2 regions of the Mesorhizobium sp. M0045 genome follow, and region 2 is predicted to be linked to the other one. Evidence: riboswitches for the same ligand, from Rfam matches in the RefSeq annotation. Region 2 holds a riboswitch; the other holds the start of a gene.

Region 1 (11,505 bases), on a different contig from region 2:
GTGCTCCTTCCCTCTCTCTTACACCCCCCCCCCCCGCCGGCCGCCCCCCCCCCCCCCAGGCCCACGGGATCACACACCAACCCCAGCTAACCTGGTTTGAACGGAGCAAGCCTCCGACGCCGCCCTAATCAAAAACGCTGCAACAGATCCTTCAAATCAATTTACAAGATTTTTACAACCGTCAGTCGTTGACAATGGTACGGCACCGCGAGTCTGAGGTCCGGCACGGCCACAAAAGTGACGCCGGTACCCTCGGACCGCCGCCAGCACGCAACATGGGGATTAACAGCAATGGTAAGAAGAAGAGCGCTCATATTGGTCGAAGGCCATAGGGGTACTGGTCAGCTATACGTCCAAGCGGCTCAGTGTCTTGGTCTTCATCCAATTACTCTGACGGCTGATCCACCTCGGTACGACTATCTTTCGGCGGAAAACGTTGAGGCAATCCGTGTCAACACTGGCAATCTCGAAGCGTTGGTCCGCGAAAGTTCGCGGCTGCGTGCTACCCACGACATTGCTGGCATCACTGGCTTTGCCGGGGACCATGAATCGATCTATGCGACAGTTGGCAAGCTTTGCCGGCATTTCGATCTACCGGGACCGAACCCTGAATCGATTGAACGAAGCTGCGACAAATTCAAGCAACGCCAACTCCTCGCGCAGGCCGGCGTTCCAATACCGGCTTATCGGTTGGCAACGAATGCGGCGGAGGTAGAAAGCTCGGCTGCAGAGATCGGCCTGCCCGTGATTCTTAAGCCGGCAGTAGGCAGCGGCAGCATGGGTGTCCGATTGTGCCGCAGCCTCGAAGACGTAGCCGAACATACGACCTATCTATTGGGCGGAAAGCACATATGGCGGTCTACACCGAAAATACTCGTCGAAGAATTCGCACAGGGCCCGTTCTATAGCATTAATGTTATGGGGAATGAGGTCGTTGCGATTTGCGCCAATGACTTTGGTCCCCTCCCCCATTTCGTCATACGTGAGGTGACGTATCCGGCCCTGCTAACCGATCAGGAGCGTGAGCGCATCGCCGATGTTTCGCTGAGCTGTTTGCGGGCTCTCGGCCTTGGCTGGGGGCCAACTAACATTGAACTCCGGTGCACGAAACGCGGTCCAGTTGTCATTGAAGTCAATCCGCGTCTTAGTGGCGCGCCCGACCCTCAACTGGTCCAGTTAGCTTACGGTGTCGACCTCGTCACCGAGCACATCAAGCTTGTCATTGGCGAGGAATGGGATCTGCGCAAAAAGCATTCGCGTACTGCGGCCGCGCGATTCCTGCTTCCTGATCAAGATGGCACCCTCGACTGGATTGGTGGCGACACTCAGGCAGCTGCTATATCAGGTGTGGCCGAGGTCAAATTGAATGTTGAACCCAAGACACCGATCGTCAGGAAGGGGGATTTCCGAGACTGGATTGGACATGTCATTGCCACTTCGCCCAGCCGTGCTGAAACCGAGGGCGCCCTTCAGCGAGCGGTCGACTTGATCGATTGGTCGATCACCCCTTTTCCGGCGACAATAAGAGGTCATCGAGAGCACGATGTTTGTGGGGCGTTCGGGCGGCCCACCAGTTCTCCGATCAGGCATTGACGGCTTAAGATCCTTGAAACGCAGCAGTTCCGTCTACGTCAATGTCACATCAAGTTTGACGAGGCAAATGCAGCTTTGGCCACACCTGCCTTGTCTTCCGCGGAACTTCTCCGCGACCCATGGCGAGGCCGTCGGCCCAATTTGGGCCCAATTTGATTGCCGCCCACCGCCGCCGCAGGACGAACATGCGCTTGACAAGACAACGCCGGCCCGTTCAACTTGAGGCATTCACCAGGGGAGTCCCGGCAAGGGGCTGAGATACTGCTGGCTTTCGCGGCGCAGTGACCCGTTGAACCTGATCCAGTTCATACTGGCGTAGGGACGGTGCAAGCGCTCTGCGGGAGTTCACGCCCGAGGTCCTGTTTCGGCAGGTCGACAGAAGCGTCTTTTCATCCTTCCGGCACAGAACTGGGTCTCCAATGCATGAGCAAAGGAGCCTCAAGATGAATGCCCTCACCCCAGCCGTCTCAACGGGACCGCTGCCTGCTTCGCGTAAGATCCACAAGCCCGGTGCCATCCACCCGCAGATCAGGGTGCCGATGCGCGAAATCTCCGTCCATCCGACAGCCGGCGAACCGCCCGTCACCGTCTACGACCCGTCGGGCTCCTATACCGATCCGGCTGTCGAAACCAGCATCCAAAAAGGCCTGGCCCGGCTTCGCCACGAATGGATCTTGGCGCGCGGCGATGTCGAGGACTGTGACGGCCGCCACGTCCGGCCGGAGGACAACGGATTCGCGACGGGCGAACGCCTGACGCCAGAATTTCCCATCCGCCACCGACCGCTCAGAGCCAAAGCAGGCAAGGCGGTGACGCAGCTTGCCTATGCACGCGCCGGCATCATCACACCCGAAATGGAGTTCGTCGCCATCCGCGAGAACCTTGGTCGCGAGATCCTGCACGGCAAGCTTGAGCGCGACGGCGAGGCTTTCGGCGCGATGCTGCCCGATTTCGTCACGCCCGAATTCGTCCGCGAAGAGGTGGCGCGCGGGCGGGCAATCATTCCCGCCAACATCAACCACCCAGAGAGTGAACCGATGATCATCGGGCGCAATTTCCTGGTCAAGATCAACGCCAATATCGGTAACTCCGCTGTCACATCGTCGATGGCTGAAGAGGTCGAAAAAATGGTCTGGGCGATCCGCTGGGGCGCCGATACGGTGATGGACCTGTCGACCGGCCGCAACATCCACAACATCCGCGACTGGATCGTGCGCAATTCACCGGTGCCGATCGGTACCGTGCCGCTTTACCAGGCGCTCGAAAAGGTCGGTGGCCTCGCCGAGGACCTGACCTGGGAGGTGTACCGGGACACGCTGATCGAGCAGGCCGAACAGGGCGTCGACTATTTCACCATCCACGCCGGCGTGCGGCTGCATTATATCCCGCTGACCGTTGACCGGGTCACGGGTATCGTCTCGCGCGGCGGCTCGATCATGGCCAAATGGTGCCTGCATCACCACCGGGAGAGCTTCCTTTACGAGCATTTCGCCGAAATCTGCGACATCGCCAGAGCCTACGACGCCTCCTTCTCGCTCGGCGACGGCCTTCGTCCAGGCTCAATCGCCGATGCCAACGACGCAGCGCAATTCGCCGAGCTGGAAACGCTCGGCGAGTTGACGCAGATCGCCTGGGCAAAGGATTGCCAGGTGATGATCGAAGGCCCCGGCCATGTGCCGATGCATAAGATCAAGCAGAACATGGACAAGCAGTTGGCCGTCTGCGGCGAGGCGCCGTTCTATACGCTGGGGCCATTGACGACCGACATCGCGCCTGGCTATGACCACATCACCTCAGGCATTGGTGCTGCCATGATCGGCTGGTTCGGCACCGCCATGCTCTGCTACGTCACGCCCAAGGAGCATCTCGGCCTTCCCGATCGCAACGACGTCAAGATTGGCGTGATCACCTACAAGATCGCCGCCCACGCCGCCGACCTGGCAAAGGGCCATCCGGCAGCGAAAGTCAGGGATGATGCGCTTTCCCGCGCGCGCTTCGAGTTCCGCTGGGAGGACCAGTTCAACCTGTCGCTCGATCCGGAAACGGCGCGGTCCTTCCACGACCAGACTTTGCCCAAGGAAGCGCACAAGCTGGCGCATTTCTGCTCGATGTGCGGACCGAAATTCTGCTCGATGCGAATTTCCCACGACATCCGCGCCGAAGCGCAGAAGGAGGGCCTGGCGGCCATGGCGGCGAAATACCGCGAGGGCGGCGATCTCTACATGCCTGCGGGCGAGACCGGCGCACCGCTCATACCTCAGCCACGTGAGTCATCATGAAGGTCTTGGTCAAAGGGGCCGGCGTCGCCGGCCTCACCGCCGCCTTCGAGTTCGCCGCACGCGGCGCGGCGGTTACCGTTGCCGAGACAAGGCCTGCCCTTGGGGGCAATGCGTCGTGGTTCGCCGGTGGCATGTTGGCGCCATGGTGCGAGCGTGAAAGCGCCGAGCAGTCGGTGCTGGATCTCGGATGCGACGCCGCCGACTGGTGGGACGCCGCAACGCCCGGCTGGTAGCACGACGGGGAACGCTGGTCGTGGCCGCGCCGCGCGATGCGGGCGAGCTCGACCGGTTCGTCAGCCGCACGACGGGCTATCGGCGCGTCGAGGAAGATGAAATTGCGCTCCTGGAACCCGACCTCGCCGGCCGCTTCCGCCGCGGATTGCTCTTTCCCGATGAGGGCCATCTCGATCCGCGCCAGGCGATGGCAGCGCTTCATGACAAGCTCGCGGCCATGGGTGTCGAATTCCACTTCGGCGTCGACGCCCAGCATGTTTTTGGTTTCGATCGTCGGATCGATTGCACGGGAATGGCCGCCGCCGATGACAGGTTGCGCGGCGTTCGCGGCGAAATGCTCATCCTGCGCACCCCTGATGCCTCGCTGTCGCGCCCCGTCAGGCTGCTGCATCCGCGCTTTCCACTCTATGCCGTGCCGCGCACCGACCACCGTTTCATGGTTGGTGCGACGATGATTGAAAGCCAGTCCGCCGGACCAGTCACGGCGCGCTCCATGATGGAGCTGCTGGGTACCGCCTATGCCCTCCACCCGGCCTTTGGCGAGGCCGAGATCGTTGAAACCGGTGTCGGCGTCCGCCCAGCCTTTCCCGACAATTTGCCGCGCGTCGAAACGAACGGTGAAATCATCGCGATCAACGGGCTCTATCGTCACGGTTTTCTCCTGGCTCCCGCCATGGCGCGCCAGGCTGCCGACCTGGTTTTCAGTCAAGACAGAACCAAGGAGCTTGCTCATGAAACTGATGGTCAACGGCGAAGCGCATGAGGTTGCCGCCACCACGCTGGCCGAGCTGCTTGCCGCGCTTGACTATGAGGGCGATTGGCTCGCGACCGCCGTCAACAACGACCTCGTGCACAAAGCCAACCGGGCGGAATTCCAGTTGAACGACGGCGACCGGATTGAAATCCTCTCGCCCATGCAGGGCGGCTAGCATGTTCGACCTTCTTGGAACGATGCTTCCCTCCCGACTGCTTCTCGGCACGGCTCAGTATCCTTCGCCGGCCATCCTTGCCGATGCGGTCAGGGCATCGGGCACGGCGGTGGTGACCGTCTCGTTGCGCCGTGAGATGGCAGGCGGCAGGGCCGGCGAAAAATTCTGGTCGTTGATCCGATCGCTCGGCGTCAGAATCCTGCCCAACACTGCTGGCTGCCACTCCGTCAAGGAAGCTGTCACGACTGCGAAGATGGCGCGCGAAGTTTTCGGTACCAACTGGATCAAGCTCGAAGTGATCGGCAACCATGACACGCTGCAGCCGGATGTTTTCGGCCTGGTCGAAGCCGCCCGCATCCTGTGCGAGGACGGCTTTGATGTATTCCCCTATACCACCGACGACCTCGTCGTCGCCGAGCGGCTCCTTGCGGCGGGCTGCAAGGTCTTGATGCCCTGGTGTGCACCGATCGGTTCCGCCCTCGGGCCGGTCAACATTCCGGCCCTGCGCTCAATGCGCGGACATTTCCCTGAGGTACCTCTGATTGTGGATGCAGGGCTCGGGCGGCCGTCACACGCGGCGACTGTCATGGAACTCGGCTTTGACGCCGTGCTCCTGAACACGGCGGTCGCCAGGGCGGCCGATCCGGTCGGCATGGCGCGCGCGTTCGGCAAGGCGGTCGAGGCCGGTCGTGAAGCTTTCAGCTCCGGAATGCTCGAACCGCGCGACGTCGCCATATCATCGACACCGACCATCGGCAGGGCAGTATTTTCATGAAGCTCGATCCCTTCTACCTGATCCTCGACAGCGCCGCCTGGATCGAACGGCTGGTGCCGTTTGGCGTTAAGATGGTTCAGTTGCGCATCAAGGATAGGGACGAGGCCACGCTGCGGACGGAAATCCGCCGCGCGAACGGCGTCTGCGCGGTCCATGGTTGCCAACTGATCGTCAACGACTATTGGCGCACGGCAATCGAGGAAGGCTGCGACTTCGTCCATCTCGGCCAGGAGGATTTGGCTGCGGCCGACCTGCTGGCGATTAAGTACGCCGGATTGAAGCTCGGGCTTTCCACGCACGATCATCTCGAACTGGAAACGGCCATCGCTGCCGAGCCCGACTATATCGCGCTCGGCCCCATCTATCCCACCGTCCTGAAGCAGATGAAATGGGCGCCGCAAGGGCTCGAGCGGATCAGCGAGTGGAAGCGCCGGGTCGCGCCGATCCCATTGGTCTCCATCGGCGGCCTCAACCCCGACCGGCTCGACGGTGTCTTCGAGGCTGGTGCGGACAGCGCCGCGGTGGTCACCGACATCACCTTGAATGCCGATCCCGAAGCGCGCACGCGAGAATGGATCGAAAAGACAAAGCCATGGCGCTAGGGCGAGAACCGCATGTGCTCGTGGTCGGGGGATCGGACTCCAGCGGTGGGGCTGGAATTGCACGCGATATCGAGACGATCTCTTCCATTGGCGTGCGCACCTGCCTTGCTGTCACCGCGCTAACGGTGCAGACGCACCATGCGGTCATGGAAATCCACTCTATGCAACCCGGTCTGGTGGCCGGTCAGATGCGTGCGGGGTTGCAGGCCAACAAAGTGGCGGCCATCAAGATCGGGATGCTCGCCACGGTGGAGATCGTCATTGCGGTTGCCGGAGTGCTGCGCGAAAATCCGCAGGTGCCGGCAGTGCTCGACCCGGTGCTGGCGTCGACGTCAGGCCGGGCGCTCCTGGAAGCCGGCGCCATCGCCGCCCTGAAATGCGATCTGATGCCATTTTGCCGTCTGGTCACCCCCAATCTCTTCGAGCTGGCACTCCTTGTTGGCTCGGAGCGGGCAGTGGATGAGGACGGCGTAGTGTGGCAAGGCCAAGAATTGCTGGCAGCCGGCGCGCGGGCTCTGCTGATCAAGGGCGGCCATGCATCGGGACCGCAATCAACCGATATTCTGTTGCGCCCCGATCACGAACCAGTCCGCTTTGACACGCCGCGCCTTGCCGCATCGATGCGCGGGACGGGCTGCATGCTGGCCAGCTCGATTGCGGCACATCTGGCGAAGGCGCAATCAATCGAGTACGCCGTGCGCCAGGGCAAGCTCTTTGTGTTAGAAAAGCTTCGGAAAACCCCAGCCGAATAGCCGTAGAGCCGGCTCAAGCGTTCAGCGGCTGACGCTGAAATGGAAGCCGTAGCCCTCCTGCCCTTTTTTCACAGGGCGTGACGGGATGAGGCCGCTTTGCAGATCGGAATTCAGCGGCGCCGAGACAAGCTGCCCTGCCAGGCCGGGAAAGTAACGGGACTCTTCCTGCGGCGAAGCGCACTGCCAGTCAGGCATGGGGATGCACTTGTGCCTCCTGGCGAGTGTGAGGCCGCAGGAGCGAGGCATTTCAGCGCGGCGGGGGCCGCCGGATCTGGCCCCGCAGTGCTGGAGCAAAGCAAAGGCCGGTTTGAGACGATTCCGGGGATTTCTACGAGGCTGCTCGCGACGCCGGCGTTGAGTTCTACCAGCTCCTGAGCGGCATACGCGACCAAACCCGGTTGAGTGTCACCGCAGGGATGTTCCACGAGTGGGACAAACAGCTGCGGGACTGGCTGGTCCGCGAATTACGACATTGGCATCGAGGGGATACGGCAGCTGCGAAGGTCTGGTCAGCGGATTTCGCCAAGATTGCAAACCTCCTGGAAAGTTTCGGCTGGAAAGTCCGAAGCACGGACTGCTTCAAGACGCTCGATGCGTGCCGGTTGGTGGTCAACGTCTACAAGCACGGCGCCGGAAAATCGCTGGATGACCTGAAGAAAACCTGCTCCGAGTATCTAGACGATCCGCTCAAAGGCACTCGGCCGCCGTGGTCAGAGAAACTGCTGAACCACACGCACCTCAAGGTGAGCGATGACCAGTTCCAGACGTTCTCAGACGCGATTAACGCGTTCTGGCGCGACGTCCCGGCAATGCCGTAGGTGGCAGCAACAGGTTCCTGATTGGTTTGAAAAGGCCATTCTCAGTGATCGCGCCCAACGATAAGCATGCCAAGGTTTTACCCTCGCATATATCTTCGCTCCCGCTCCCGGCCATAAATTCTGCCACATATCTGCATTGCCGGGAAAGGTGCCATGCGTAACGCATTGGTCGATGGGCGAAGATTCCGCCCGCAAGCGGGTTTCGGGGGCTCTTGCCCGCATTGCGGTACAGACATGATCCCGCGCGCGGCAGCGTCTGGGTTGGTCGTGTCCCATCAGGTGGTGTAGCTCGGCGGTAGCGAAGCCGCTCACGAGCGCGCCGTTAGTAGCGCTGTAGCGAGCGAGCGGCGTGTGGGTGGTCATCGGCGCTTTCCGGTAGGGTTTGGTTGTTGACGCCAACCCATTTCGGAAGGACCACCGATGACCGACGACATGATGAACCTGCGCACGCTCGTGGAGAAGACCCCGGATGCCGATCTGCTGCGGGAGATGATCGGCTTTGCCGCCGAGCGACTGATGGAAATGGAGGTGGGCGCGGCCACCGGCGCCCGCTATGGCGAGAAGAACCCGCTGCGGCTCGCCCAGCGCAATGGCTACCGCGACCGGGACTGGGAGACGCGGGCCGGCACGGTCGAGCTGCGCATCCCGAAGCTCAGGAAGGGAAGCTACTTCCCAGGTTTCCTCGAACCGCGCCGCATGGCCGAGAAGGCGCTAACCGCCGTTATCCAGGAAGCTTATGTGCAAGGCATCTCGACCCGGTCGGTTGACGACCTGGTCAAGGCCATGGGTATGAGCGGCATATCCAAGAGCCAGGTCTCGCGGCTGTGCGAGGAGATCGACGGGAAGGTGAAGGCCTTCCTCGAGCGGCCGATCGAGGGCGATTGGCCATACCTGTGGATCGACGCCACTTACCTGAAGGTCCGCCGCGGTGGGCGGATCGTCTCGGTCGCCGTTATCATCGCCGTCGGCGTCAACGCGGACGGCCGGCGCGAGGTACTGGGCATGGAGATTGGCACCTCGGAGGCCGAGCCGATCTGGACAGAGTTCCTGCGCAAGCTGACACGTCGCGGCCTGCGCGGCGTCAAGCTCGTCGTCTCCGATGCTCACGAAGGCCTCAAGGCGGCCGTCACCAAGGTGCTGTGCGCGACATGGCAGAGGTGCCGCGTCCACTTCATGAGGAACGTGCTGGCCCATGCCGGCAAGAGCGGCCGCAGGGTCGTCTCAGCCTTCATCGCCACCGCTTTCGCCCAGGAAACGCCCGAGGCCGCGTCCGTACAATGGCGCGCCGTCGCCGACCAGATCCGGCCGAAGGTGCCGAAGCTGGCGACAATCATGGACGACGCCGAGCCCGACGTGCTGGCCTACATGACCTTCCCCAAGGAACATCGCGCCAAGCTCCACTCGACGAATCCGATCGAACGTCTCAACGGCGAGATCAAGCGGCGCACCGAGGTCGTCGGAATCTTCCCGAACGACGATGCGGTCGTGCGCCTCGTCGGCGCAATCCTGCTCGAACAGAACGATGAATGGGCAGTGCAGCGGGCCAGATAATATGACTCTGGAAACGATCAGCCAGATGAGCGATGATCCCCTGATCAGCCTGCCAGCCGTGGCGCGCTGATCAGCCCGGCCCATGCCGGAGAGCACGGCGACTAATGCCGCCACCTACACCACGCCGCGGGACACGATCTCTGGGTTTGGCATTAGGCCAATAAACGAACACATCGTTGGGTCAGCAGACACCTATCTGTTCGGCCGGTCAGACCGCCAAATTCGATTCATTCAGAATTGGATGGGTACCGACCAAAATGAATCCCTAATCGACCGACTTCACAGAAAACGAAGCGATCTCCGGCCCTGACGAGCGAGTTTCGGCGTTGTCCGGGTGCTCCTGGATGAAAGATCGGGCTTCGCGCCTCATTTGGACAACGCCGCCAGGTAACCGTTTCCCGGAAACCTGCCCTTCATTCAGATTTGCAACATCAACGACTACCGGCTTCCTAGACCTACTTGGAGCCAATCGGAGGACAGCCGTGTCGGCGCCAGCCCGACCGCAAATTGCGGCCGACCCCATGGCAAACGTTGATTAGCCAATGAACTTGATCCACAGGCGCTTGAACCATGCGCATCTTGCCGGCCCATTGGATGCGGCCGCTTTTAATGATGTAGTGCGAGCCACAAGGGAAGTCGTGATTGCCGATCGACGGCCATATCGAGGCTCCCTCGTCTTCCATAATGAGGTCATATTCAGTCGGAACGAGCGGTGTTGAAACCTCCTCGCCGCACCCACACGCGCAATTATGCAGCGCGACGTGGCATTCGCGCGACACGTAAAGGACACCGTCTTCCAGTTGTTCCGGAATGTCTTCGACGAAGACCGTTGTAAGACAATCCACCCGAGCCATCATGTCACCCGGTTTGTGATATTGTTGCCCTCGATCATGTATGTCGCGTTCCTTTCGTTGCGCTCATCACGATAGAAGGTCAGCCAGCGTTTCCAGCGCATGACCGCCATAATCGCGTTCAAAGAATTGAGTTCGGCGATCTGGATTTCGGTTCCGTACACATCGGCCTCTTCGTCGTCGTCACCGAACGACAGATGGGTAGCCACTTCCGCCCACGGCATGCCAGGGGCAATAAACGTTGCCCTTGCGCAACCGTCGAGCGTGTTGTCGTCCAGCCCTATACCTATGCCAGTGTCGACGAATGCAATGCCCAGGCGAACCAGCCCTTCGGCAATCACGCGCCGCGACGATCCCTTATCAACGCAGACAAATACGAAGTCATAGGCTGAAAATTCGTCAATGTTGTCAGCCGTCACTCGAGTGGTGTGCGGCTTCACGCCCTTGTGCATGCGCGCGTAGAGCGCAGCGTAATAATCTACCTTGCGGGGGAAATTCTTCGCTAGCACCAGTTCGGGAGCACCAGGCGAACGGAAAAGATTGTGGTTGAGAAGCTGGTCGTCATCGTAGATGTGGATCTCGGCAACACGGGTCTTGGCGGCGAGGTCGAGCAGATAGGCACCGGTTCCGCCGAGGCCGATGATCGCGATGCTGCCCCTGAGTTTGCAGTTGGCGGCGAGGATTCCGTAGCGGACTGACGCAGAATCGGGAATCGCGAAGGGACTATCGTCCTCCGCACTGGCCAACGTGACGCCTCGACGATGGCCCTGAGCCCCTTCGGCTGGGCGCCGCGCTTGAGCAGACGGTCATGGACGCGGCCCGCTTCGATCTGCGCGCGAGACAGGCGCGTTGGCGGTCTTGTCGTGAGACCGCGCAGCAGCACCGAGGTGAGACTCATAGGTGACAACCTTGTCGTAAATGTTGGCATACTGGCCGGTGCCTTCTGGCTTCGACGAGAAATAATGGTGGACCTTGATGTCCGACCCCACAGTCGCTTCCTGACTATTATGGATGATATTTGTCATTGGCGTGCCATCGCGATGGCAAGGCATCTCGCCGGCGAACCACATGGTGTGGTCCGTCAGTGGAGTCGAGGTCAGGCCTTCCGTATCCAGCGACAG
Region 2 (11,505 bases):
AGCACAAGCAGGTTTGCCGGCCGTGCCAAAACGCGGGCGAGAATCAGCCGTGCCCGCTCGCCGCCCGAAAGCTCGCGCACCGGCGTGCGCGCCTGTTCCGGCTTGAACAGGAAGTCTTTCATGTAAGAGACGACGTGGCGCTGTTCGCCATTGATGACGAGGTTCTCGCCGCGCCCGTCGGTGAGATACTGCGCCAGTGTCTCCTGTGGATCGACGGCCTCGCGCTTCTGGTCGAGCGTGGCGATCTCCAGATTGGTGCCGAGCCGCACCGTGCCTGCGTCCGGCTTCAATTCGCCGGTCAGCATCTTCAACAGTGTCGTCTTGCCAGCGCCGTTCGGCCCGACCAAGCCAACGCGATCGCCGCGCTGGATGCGGGTCGAAAATCCCTTGACCACGGTCAGATCGCCAAAGCTCTTCTCGATGTTCTTGGCTTCAATCACCAGCTTGCCGGATTCGGCGGCGTCGCTGGCTGTCATCGTCGCCGCACCCTCGGCGCCGCGATGACCGCGAAAGCGCTGGCGCATGGTCTGCAACTCACCGAGTCGGCGCATGTTGCGCTTGCGCCGCGCTGTCACGCCATAGCGCAGCCAGTGCTCCTCGCGCACGATCTGGCGACCGAGCTTGTGCTGCTCGCGCTCTTCCTCCTCCAGCACCGTGTCGCGCCATTCCTCGAAATAGCCAAAGCCCTTGTCGAGACGGCGGGTCTGGCCGCGGTCGAGCCAGATTGTGGCGCGTGACACGCGCTCGAGAAAACGGCGGTCATGCGAGATGACGACCAGTGCCGAGGAGGTGCGGGCAAGCTCCTCCTCCAGCCATTCGATGACCGACAGGTCAAGATGGTTTGTCGGCTCATCGAGGAGGAGAATGTCGGGCTCCGGCGCCATGACGCGGGCGAGTGCCGCACGCCTCGCCTCGCCGCCGGAGAGGTCGTTCGGCCGTTCTTCGCCGGTCAGGCCGAGATGCTCCATCAGATAGGTGGCGCGATAGGGATCGTCGGCGGGCCCGAGCCCCGCCTCGACATAGGCGCGGACGGTCGCAAAACCGTCCATGTCGGGCATTTGCGGCAAGTAGCGCACGGTTGCCGAAGGCTGGCGGAAGACTTCGCCGTCCTGCGGCTCGATCAGCCCGGCGGCGATCTTGAGCAGCGTCGACTTGCCCGAACCGTTGCGGCCGACCAGGGCGATCTTGTCGCCAACTGAGGCCGTCAGGGCGGCACCGTCGAGCAGCGGCGTGCCGCCAAAGGTCAGCTTTATCCCGTCGAGATTGAGAAGCGGCGGTGCCATGTCAGCTTTCAGGTAAGGGAAAAGGATGCGCGAGCAGCAGCGCGCGGCCGCTGGCCAGCGCGATTTCCAACCGGCCCCTGACCTCGTTGGAAATGGTCAGCGACGAGCCGAACGCAACCTCGACGTGGTCGAGCGGCCATTTGGCACCGGTGACGCTCAGGCCGGCGAGATCGGAGAAGCCGAGCACCGAAAACAGCGTGCCGTCGGCATAGTCGAAGCCAGCCTTTCCGGGCAGCAAGGGAATGCCTTCCTGTGCGCCGCTGGTCAAAAGCACTTCCGTCCCGCCTTCCGCCAGCCGGACGCTCAGCGCCATATGCAGGAAGATGTGGTCGGTGCGTTTGCCGCCGAAAGCGCCTGCGAGCACAAGGCTGGTCGCACCGCGTTCGAGCGCGGCAGCGATAGCGAGTTCACCGTCGGTCTTGTCCTTTTCGGCGGGAAACACCTGCCGTGGTACGGCGGCCAGATCCTCCGGCAACTCGGCAGGCACGGAATCGAAATCGCCGACCCAGAGTTCCGGCCTCAGGCCCAGCATACGGGCATGGCCGATGCCGGCATCGGCAGCGATGACGCGCGAGCCTTCGACCTGGCGGTCGAGCAGCGGCGTGCGGATGAGATCGCCGCCAAGCAGGATGGTGAATTTGCTCATATCTCGTGGCCCTTACCAGCCCTGCCCCAGAAACGGAAGAATGAAACGGAAGATGAAACGGCAGACGAAACGGAAGGCTGGGCTTTGGATGCCCGGCAAACTTCCGCTTGCGCAGCACTTCGGCCGGGCCTATGTGTCGAAACGCTCTAACGGGGTGCCGGACGCGATCTTCGCGGACCGGCTGAGAGGCAAGACTGCCAACCCGCTGAACCTGATCCGGTTTGTACCGGCGGAGGGATTAGACGTTTCGGACAGCCCGACGCCTCAATTCCTTTCAACGCGAACGAAGGAGGCGCCGATGCGCAGTTTTTTCCACTCTCTTGTCCCGATTGTCCTGCTTGCGGCATCCGCGCTCGCCCTGCCAGGGCAGGCATCGGCACAGGATAGACTGACCGTCTATACCTATGAAAGCTTCACCGCCGATTGGGGTCCGGGACCGGCGGTGAAGAAGGCCTTCGAGGCCGAGTGCAGTTGCGTCATCGAATTCGTCTCGGTCGCTGACGGCGTGGCGCTGCTCAACCGTGTGAAGCTGGAAGGGGCCGCCACCAAGGCCGATATCGTGCTTGGCCTCGATACCAATTTGACGGCGGACGCCAAGGCAACCGGCCTGTTTTCGCCGCATGGCGCCATATCGGATGTCAGCGTGCCGGGCGGCTGGCGCGACGATATTTTCGTGCCGTTCGACTATGGCTATTTCGCCGTCGTCTACAATACCGAAAAACTGAAGAACCCGCCGAAGAGCCTCAGGGAACTGGTCGAGGGCGATGCCGGAGAGAAGATCGTCATCCAGGACCCGCGCACCTCGACGCCGGGTCTTGGCCTGCTGTTGTGGGTCAAGTCGGTCTATGGCGACAAGGCGCCCGAAGCCTGGGCCAAGCTCAAAGCAAAGGTGCTGACGGTGACGCCAGGCTGGAGCGAGGCTTACGGCCTGTTCACCAAGGGCGAGGCGCCGATGGTGCTGTCGTATACCACGTCGCCGGCCTACCACATGGTCGCCGAAAACACCGAGCGCTACCAGGCGGCGTCCTTCGAGGAAGGCGAATACCTGCAGATCGAAGTTGCGGGGATCACCACCAAGGGCGCGAAGAACCCCCTGGCGGAAAAGTTCATCGCCTTCATGACCGGACCGAAATTCCAGGATGTCATTCCCGAAACCAACTGGATGTTCCCGGCCGGCAAGACCGACAAGCCGCTCAATCCGGCGTTCGACAAGCTGGTCAAACCGACCAAGACCTTGCTGTTCAGCCCGGAGGAAGTCGCGGCCCACCGCAAGGGCTGGGTCGATGAGTGGCTTGCGGTGATGAGCAAGTAGCTTTGGCCGATTGATCGAAGATGATCGCTCTACGGCGCCCCCCTCTGTCCTGCCGGACATCTCCCCCACAAGGGGGGAGATCGGACGGCACGGCGGCTTTCGCCAGTCGCCGATGTTGCTGGAATGAGCAGAGCGCTGAAACTGCCAATCTCACCCCTTGTGGGGGAGATGTCCGGCAGGACAGAGGGGGGCGCGAAGGAACGCAATCCTCACTAAGAATCTCGAATCTGGTGGTCTAGCGTGCAACGCGCACCATCATCTGACTCCCGCATCACCGCCGGCATCCTCGCGCTTGCGGCAATAGCACTTCTGCTCGGCGGAGCATTTGCAGGGCTGATCATCGAAGCCACACGCGACCCGTCCGGTGTCGCCTCCGCCTTCGATTCGTATCTCTTGCGTATCGTCCGTTTCACGCTCTGGCAGGCTCTGCTGTCGACCCTGCTCTCCGTCGCGCCAGCGCTGTTCGCCGCGCGTGCCCTGTCGCGGCATCCACAGTTTTTCGGGCGAGGCTTTATCCTGCAGCTTTTCGCCGTGCCACTGGCGCTGCCGGCCATTGTTGCTGCACTCGGTGTCTTGGCGCTCTATGGCCGCGCCGGCTATTTTGCCGGCACGCTGGGCGCGCTAGGCGGCCAGAGCTGGCCCGGCATCTATGGCCTGTCGGGCATACTCGTCGCCCATGTCTTCTTCAACCTGCCGCTGGCGACGCGGCTGTTCCTGGAGGCGTTGCAGACCGTGCCGGCCGACCAATGGCGGCTGGCGAGCCAGCTTGGCATGGGTGCTGCGCCGGCCTTCCGGCTGATCGAATGGCCGCCGCTGCGTGCGGCCTTGCCGGGCGTTGCCGGGCTCGTTTTCATGCTGTGCATCACCTCCTTCACCATCGTGCTTACGCTCGGCGGCGGACCCAGCGCGACGACGCTGGAGGTTGCCATCTACCAGGCGCTGCGTTTCGACTTCGACCCGGCGCGGGCTGTGACGCTGACCCTGCTGCAGATTGCCCTAACCTTCGTGGTCGTGCTGGCCTTGACGCGGCTTGGCGCCAATATGACCGGCGACGCCAATCTGCCGGTGGCGCCGCGCCGGTATTTTTCAGCCGGTGCGGCCGAGACCGTCCTGAACGCGCTGGTGATCGGGCTGGCACTGCTATTTGTCGCCGGGCCGATGGCGGCCACGCTGGCGGCCGGGCTTGGCGCCGATCTCGGCCGCCTGGCCGGCGAGAGCGCGGTGCGGCAAGCGACGGCGACCAGTGCCGTGCTGTCCGTCTTATCGGCGCTGCTCTCCCTGGCGCTGTCGCTGTCGCTGGTCATGGCACGCCGGGCGCTGGCGCTCACCCGGCGGACAGGCCGACGGACGCTGCTCGAACATCTGGCCGACACCGGTGCGGGGTTCGTCCTGGTGGTGCCGCCCATCGTCATCGGCGCCGGCTGGTTCCTCCTCCTGCGCACTGTCAGCGATGTCTTTGCGATCGCCCCTGTCATGGTCGTTGCGGTCAATGCGGTGATGGCGATGCCGTTCGCCATCCGCGCCATCCGCCCTGCCTATGACGCAGCGAGCGAACGCCACGAACGGCTTTGCGCACAGCTTGGCATCTCGGGCTGGAACCGGTTGCGGCTGATCGACTGGCCGTCGCTGCGGCGGCCGCTCGCCACCGGCTTCGCTTTCGCCATGGCGCTGTCGCTCGGCGATCTTGGCGTCATTGCGCTGTTCGGCAGCGATTCCGTGCAAACCTTGCCCTACCTGCTGCTGGCCCGCATGGGCAGTTACCGCACCGAGGATGCGGCCGGGCTGGCGCTGCTGCTCGGCCTTGTCTGCCTGGCGCTGGTGCTGACCGCGGACTGGATGGGAAGGAGGGAGAAATCATGATGCCGATCGGCCCGGAACGCTCCATTTCGGTGGAAAAAGGCGCGGCCGTGCGGCTCGATAATGTCTCGTTCAGCTATGGTGAAACGCCGCTTATGTTCGATGTCGATTTCCCGGCATCGGAAATCACCGCCATCATGGGGCCGAGCGGTTCGGGAAAGTCGACACTGCTTAATCTGGTGGCCGGTTTCGAGGCGCCACGGTCAGGCCGCGTGCTCATCGGCGGCGCCGACGTCAGCACTGCGCCGCCATCAGCGCGGCCGGTATCGATGGTGTTCCAGGAAAACAACCTGTTTGCCCATCTGTCCCTCGAGCAGAATGTCGGGCTCGGCCGCTCGCCTTCGCTCAGGCTGGGCGAGGCTGACCGCGCCGCAATCGCCGCAGCGCTGAAGCGCGTCGGCCTTGCCGGCAAGGAAAGCCGACTGCCGCGCGAACTCTCCGGCGGCGAGCGGCAGCGCGTCGCGCTCGCCCGGGTTTTAGTGCGCGACCGGCCGGTGCTGTTGCTCGACGAGCCGTTCGCTTCGCTCGGACCGGCACTGCGCGACGACATGCTCGACCTGGTGGCCGACGTCCATTCGGAGCAGCGCATGACGGTGCTATTCGTCACGCACCAGCCGGACGATGCGCGCCGTATCGGCCAAAACATGGTTTTCCTGGACGGTGGCACGGTTGCCGCGACCGGCACCGCCGCCGATTTTTTCGTTGGGGCTGGACCGGAGGCATTCCGACGCTATATCGGCTCGGGTCCGTTTGCGGCTGGATCACGAGATGTTGCCCGGAAGCGGACATAATTTATGGTCAAACCGGCGGAAGGCGAAGCGGCGCTTGCTTGCCATGGTCGAGGTAGTGTGGCTAGGTCCGCCAGGAACTGGTCCGGCTTAGACCGTGATTTGCCCTTGCTGCCTCGTATCTGTCGGACGCACGAAGGACGCCGTAGAACTTGATTTTGCGCGTGATGCTTTCCGGAAATCGCGCCCGATTTTCGCGGTCACGTCCCAGGACTTGAAAGGAAGCCGACCTGCCGACCGGCATCGACAATCGGAGGGTGAAACCGCTGGCGCGCTTTCTGGCGCTGGCCGGTCTTGCCGTGGCGCTGGCAAGCTGCCAGATGTTCACGCCTCCCGACGTGCAGGAATCGGGCTTCCAGCCCTCCGACAAGCCGATTACGGTCGACAATGTCGCCGCTAACAGCAGGCTCGCCGAACTGGCGAAGGCGCAGCACCCGCGCATCCTCGCCACCTATGGCGGCGAGTATTCCGACCCCAAGCTCGAGCGCATGGTGGCCAAGGTCGTCGGCAGACTGACCGTGGTGTCGGCCAACCCGACCCAGACCTACCGCATCACCATCCTCAACTCGCCCAACGTCAATGCCTTCGCGCTGCCGGGCGGCTATCTCTACATCACCCGCGGCCTGCTGGCGCTGGCCAACGATTCGGCCGAGCTTGCCGCCGTCATTGCGCATGAGATGGGCCACGTTACGGCCAATCATGGTCTGCAGCGCCAGCAGCTGGAAGCCGAAGAGGGGTTGGCGACCAAGGTCGTTTCGGACGTGCTCGGCGACAACCCGACGGCCAAGGCGGCGCTGATCCGCGGCAAGCTGAGGCTGGCCCAGTTCTCGCGCAATCAGGAGCTGGAGGCCGATGCCATCGGCATCAAGTCGATCGGCGAAGCCGGTTTCGACCCCTACGCCGCCGGCCGCTTCCTGCAGTCGATGTCGGCCTATACCGATTTCCGCTCGATCAGCGGCGCCACCGACGCCAGCCTCGACTTCCTGGCGACGCACCCCAACACGCCGCAGCGTATCGATCTCGCGCAGCGCCACGCCCGCCAGTTCGGCGCGCCCGGTGTCGGGTCGCGCGACCGCGATTCATTCCTTGCCGGCATAGACGGGCTGCTCTACGGCGACACGCCGGAGGAAGGCTATGTGCGCGGCGAAACCTTCCTGCATCCTGGCCTCGGCGTGTCGTTCTCGGTGCCCAACGGCTTCATCATCGACAATTCGGCGGCGGCGGTGACGGCCACAGGCCCGGGCGACATGGCAATCCGCTTCGACGGCGTTTCGATCGACAAGGACCGCTCGCTGACCGACTACATCCGCAGCGGCTGGGTTGCCGGGCTCGACGACAGCAGCGTGCGCCAGGAAACGATCAACGGCAACGAAGCGGCAACCGCGCATGCCGGCGCCGATGGCTGGCAATTCGATATTGCGGTGATCCGCGCCGGCGGCCAGGTCTACCGCTTGCTGACTGCTGCACCGTCTGCCAGCACCTCGCTGGGCACGGTCGCGCGCTCGGTCAGCGGCTCATTCCGCATCCTGAGTGCTGCCGAGAAGGCAGCACTGAAGCCACTGCGTATCCGCATCGTCACGGTGCGGCCCGGCCAGACAATGGGCTCCCTGGCCGCACAGATGGTCGGCGTCGACCGCAAGCTGGATTTGTTCAGGGTGCTCAACGCGCTCTCGCCGGGTGCTGCGGTTTCGGCCGGCGACAAGGTTAAGATCGTCACCGACAAATAGCAGCCGACGCGATTCAGGCCGCGAGAAATTCCGGATTCTGCTTTACCAGCGCCGCCTTGAGCTTTTCCATGGCGCGCGCCTCGATCTGCCGGACACGTTCCTTGGAGATGCCGAGCGTTTCGCCAAGCGCTTCGAGCGTCGCGCCCTCGTCGCTCAGCCGGCGTTCCTCGATAATCCTGAGTTCTCGCGCATTGAGAGCGCCGAGCGCCGTCTTCAGCCACACCGAGCGGCGTTCGACGTCGATCGTGTCGCCGACCACCTCATCGGGCAGCGGGTCATCCGAAACCAGGAACTCCACCCGCTCGGTTGCGCCCGCATCGTCGGCAAGCGGCGTGTTGAGCGAGCTGTCCGGCGCCGAAAGGCGGGAATCCATCATCGCCACATCGGCCTCCGATACCCCGAGAGCCGCCGACACTTCGCGGTAGAGCGTGGCATTCGACGTCTGCTCGGCGCCGTTTGCCAGGCGGGCGCGCAGACGCCGCAGGTTGAAGAACAGCGCCTTTTGCGCGGAGCTGGTGCCGCCGCGCACGATCGACCAGTTGCGCAGGATATAGTCCTGCATCGAGGCGCGGATCCACCATGTCGCATAGGTCGAGAACCGCACCTCTCGCTCGGGCTCGAAACGGGCCGCGGCCTCCAGCAGCCCGACATGGCCTTCCTGGATCAGGTCGCCCAGCGGAAGGCCGTAGTGGCGAAACCGCGACGCCATGGAAATGACCAGCCGCATATGCGCGACGGTGATGCGGTGCAGCGCGTGCTGGTCATTGTTTTCCTTCCAGCGCAGCGCCAGGAGATGCTCTTCGTCACGTTCCAGATAAGGGGCTTTCATCGCCGCGCGAACCATGGTCCGTCCTGCACTGTCTTCCATCATGCCGCGCTCCTGCTTCAGGCGTTGCGGTGCGATCGAATCGTGAGTTGGCGCCGATGGTTGAAATGGCGGCGCCGCGCCCTACAACAGCGAAGAACGTGCCATGCGGGGGAATGTTCCCCCGGACTGTCATGTCGATTGCGCTGTTCCAGGCGATTCGCCACCGGCCTTGACTCAGCCGGATGGCCCCGGGAACTGCTGGTTGAGAATTGGATTTCAAGGGCGCGAGATTTTTGAAATTTAGTTTCTTATTCCGGCATCGCGCATCTGTCATTTTCCGGCACTCGCAATGACGCCGGACATCGGCCAAGGACGGGATCACAGAAAAATGAAATGGCTCAAATCGCTCATCATCGCCGGAACGCTGCAGGTTCTGGCCATCGCTGCCGGTCATGCCGGCGCCAATCTCGACCAGATCAAGCAGTCCGGCGTCTTCAAGGTCGGCACGGAAGGAACCTATGCGCCCTTCACCTATCATGATGCTTCCGGCGCGCTCGTCGGCTTCGACGTCGAGATCGCGCGGGCCATCGCCGAGCGCCTCGGCGTCAAAGCCCAGTTCCTCGAAGGCAAATGGGACGGGCTGATCGCCGGTCTCGACGCCAACCGCTACGATGCCGTCATCAACGAGGTCGGCATCACCGAGGCGCGCAAGGCCAAATATGACTTTTCTGATCCCTACATCGCCTCCAAGGCGGTGCTGATCGTGCGTGGCGACAACACCGATATCAAGAGCTTCGCCGATCTCAAGGGCAAGAAGGCGGCGCAGTCGCTGACTTCGAACTTCGGCAAGCTGGCTGAAACCAACGGCGCCGAACTCGTCGGCACCGACGGCTTCGACCAGTCGATCCAGCTTCTTCTTACCGGCCGCGCCGACGCCACCATCAATGACAGTCTGTCCTTCCTCGACTTCAAGAAGCACAAGCCCGACGCCAATGTGAAGATTGCTGCGCAGGAGGAAAACGCCGACTATTCCGGCGTCATCGTGCGCAAGGGCGATCCGGAACTGGTGGCCGCCATCAATAAGGCGCTGGCCGACATCAAGGCCGACGGCACCTACAAGAAAATCGCCGACACCTATTTCGGCCAGGACGTTTCGAAGTAAAACGGCTTTCTCGTGTGGGCCGAACGCCGGCCCGCGTCGTTCATACCGCGGCGAGCTGTCTTTTGACGGCCCGCCGCTTTCGCGTGATGTGAGCGACGGCAATCTGGCAAGGAGGAGCCTTCGTGCCGCACTGGCTGCAACTGATGCTGGAATCCCTGCCTACGCTGCTGTGGGCCGCACTGATCTTCACCGTGCCGTTGACGCTGCTGTCGTTTGCATTCGGTCTTGTCCTAGGCCTGGTTGTGGCGCTTGTCCGGCTGTTCGGTCCCAAACCGCTGGTCGCCGTGGTCCGCTTCTACGTCTGGATATTCCGCGGCACGCCGCTTCTCGTGCAACTGTTCCTGATCTTCTACGGCCTGCCATCGGTCGGCATCCTGCTCGACGCCTTTCCGGCAGCACTGATCGGCTTTACCTTGAACATCGGCGCATATTCGTCGGAAATCATCCGCGCAGTCATCGGTTCGGTGCCCAAGGGCCAGTGGGAAGCGGCCTATTCGATCGGCATGACCTGGGCCCAGGCAATGCGGCGCACCATTCTTCCACAGGCGGGGCGCGTCGCCGTGCCGCCGCTGTCCAACACCTTCATCTCGCTGGTCAAGGACACTTCGCTCGCCGCCGCTATCACCGTGCCGGAGATGTTCCAGGCGGCGCAGCGCATCGTCGCCACCACCTATGAGCCGCTGATCCTCTATGTCGAGGCAGCGGCTCTCTATCTGGTCATGAGCTCCGTGCTGTCGGCCTTGCAGGCGCGGCTGGAAACGCGGCTCAACCGTTATGGCGGCTTCCTGGAGGCGCGCGCATGATCGGCCTCACCAACATCGAAAAGCGTTTCGGCGACAATTTGGTGCTGAAGGGCGTGACCGTCACCATCGAGGAAGGCAGCGTCACGGCGCTTGTCGGGCCCTCAGGCGGCGGGAAGAGCACGCTTTTGCGCTGCATAAACCTGCTCGAGCTGCCGACTTCAGGCACGGTGCGGATCGGCGACGATGCACTCGAGTTCCGCCCCGGCGGCAGGGTCTCGACCAGGGATATCCAGCGACTGCGGCTGCAGACCGGCATGGTGTTCCAGAATTTCCAACTGTTTCCGCATCGCACTGCGATCGAGAACATCATGGAGGGGCTGGTGACGGTGCTGAAATGGCCCAAGGAAAGAGCGCGCGGACGGGCGCTGGCCCTGCTCGAAAAGGTCGGCATGGCGCACAAGGCCGATGCCTGGCCGGCGACGCTGTCAGGCGGCCAGCAGCAGCGCGTAGCGATTGCCCGGGCGCTGGCGCCTTCGCCGAAAGTCCTGCTCTGCGACGAGCCGACCTCGGCGCTCGATCCGGAACTGGCGCAGGAGGTGGTCGACGTGCTCGGCAAGCTCGCCAGCGAGGGCACGACAATGGTGATGGCGACGCATGATCTGCGGCTCGCCTCGAAGATCGCGCGGGAAGTGGTGTTCCTCGATGCCGGCAACATCGTCGAACAAGGGCCGGCCGCGGTACTGTTCAGCAACCCCGAGCGCCAGCGGACCAAGCGGTTCATCGCCACGCTGAAGCAGGAGGCGGAACGGGAAGGCGGCGGCAAGAGCTAGAATGGCCATTACCGGTCAGCCAAAACAAAAAACCCGGCGCGAGGCCGGGTTTTTCTGAATTCGAAGGCGAAAAGACTCAGGCAGCTTCTTCCTGCTCGGCTTCCTCGTTGTCGGCCTTGGCGCCGCGCTTGGGGCCCTTGTTGAGGTTCACCTCGATGAGGCGCACCGCTTCGGTCTCCGACATGCGGTTGACGGCCGCGATCTCGCGGGCCATGCGGTCGAGGGCCGCCTCGTAGAGCTGGCGCTCGGAATAGGACTGCTCCGGCTGGTTGTCGGCGCGATAGAGGTCGCGCACCACTTCCGAGATCGAGATCAGATCGCCGGAGTTGATCTTGGCATCATATTCCTG

What was found. Region 2 has a riboswitch for thiamine pyrophosphate ahead of thiB (thiamine ABC transporter substrate binding subunit). Riboswitches for the same ligand answer to the same signal wherever they lie in the genome.
Region 1: linked by a shared signal. The riboswitch ahead of thiC (phosphomethylpyrimidine synthase ThiC) and the one ahead of thiB (thiamine ABC transporter substrate binding subunit) in region 2 are both predicted to bind thiamine pyrophosphate.

Annotation. Positions count from the first base shown of each region.
Region 1 is NZ_JAMYUY010000010.1:211,346-222,850, reverse strand. It holds gene NKJ72_RS18155 (ATP-grasp domain-containing protein) at 292-1,593, shown strand; TPP riboswitch at 1,817-1,933, shown strand; gene thiC (phosphomethylpyrimidine synthase ThiC) at 2,037-3,872, shown strand; partial or broken gene thiO (glycine oxidase ThiO) at 3,869-4,869, shown strand; gene thiS (sulfur carrier protein ThiS) at 4,838-5,035, shown strand; gene NKJ72_RS18135 (thiazole synthase) at 5,037-5,810, shown strand; gene NKJ72_RS18130 (thiamine phosphate synthase) at 5,807-6,412, shown strand; gene NKJ72_RS18125 (hydroxymethylpyrimidine/phosphomethylpyrimidine kinase) at 6,403-7,164, shown strand; gene NKJ72_RS18120 (hypothetical protein) at 7,186-7,359, opposite strand; gene NKJ72_RS18115 (hypothetical protein) at 7,563-7,982, shown strand; partial or broken gene NKJ72_RS18110 (IS256 family transposase) at 8,403-9,603, shown strand; gene NKJ72_RS18105 (ubiquitination-like system serine protease family protein) at 9,989-10,387, opposite strand; gene NKJ72_RS18100 (ThiF family adenylyltransferase) at 10,387-11,130, opposite strand; gene NKJ72_RS18095 (DUF6791 domain-containing protein) at 11,191-11,505, opposite strand, start outside.
Region 2 is NZ_JAMYUY010000003.1:41,646-53,150, forward strand. It holds gene NKJ72_RS05090 (ABC-F family ATP-binding cassette domain-containing protein) at 1-1,283, opposite strand, end outside; gene NKJ72_RS05095 (thiamine diphosphokinase) at 1,285-1,929, opposite strand; TPP riboswitch at 2,070-2,184, shown strand; gene thiB (thiamine ABC transporter substrate binding subunit) at 2,228-3,241, shown strand; gene thiP (thiamine/thiamine pyrophosphate ABC transporter permease) at 3,482-5,101, shown strand; gene thiQ (thiamine ABC transporter ATP-binding protein) at 5,098-5,889, shown strand; gene NKJ72_RS05115 (M48 family metalloprotease) at 6,144-7,613, shown strand; gene NKJ72_RS05120 (RNA polymerase factor sigma-32) at 7,627-8,484, opposite strand; gene NKJ72_RS05125 (amino acid ABC transporter substrate-binding protein) at 8,810-9,583, shown strand; gene NKJ72_RS05130 (ABC transporter permease subunit) at 9,706-10,386, shown strand; gene NKJ72_RS05135 (amino acid ABC transporter ATP-binding protein) at 10,383-11,156, shown strand; gene NKJ72_RS05140 (CarD family transcriptional regulator) at 11,233-11,505, opposite strand, start outside.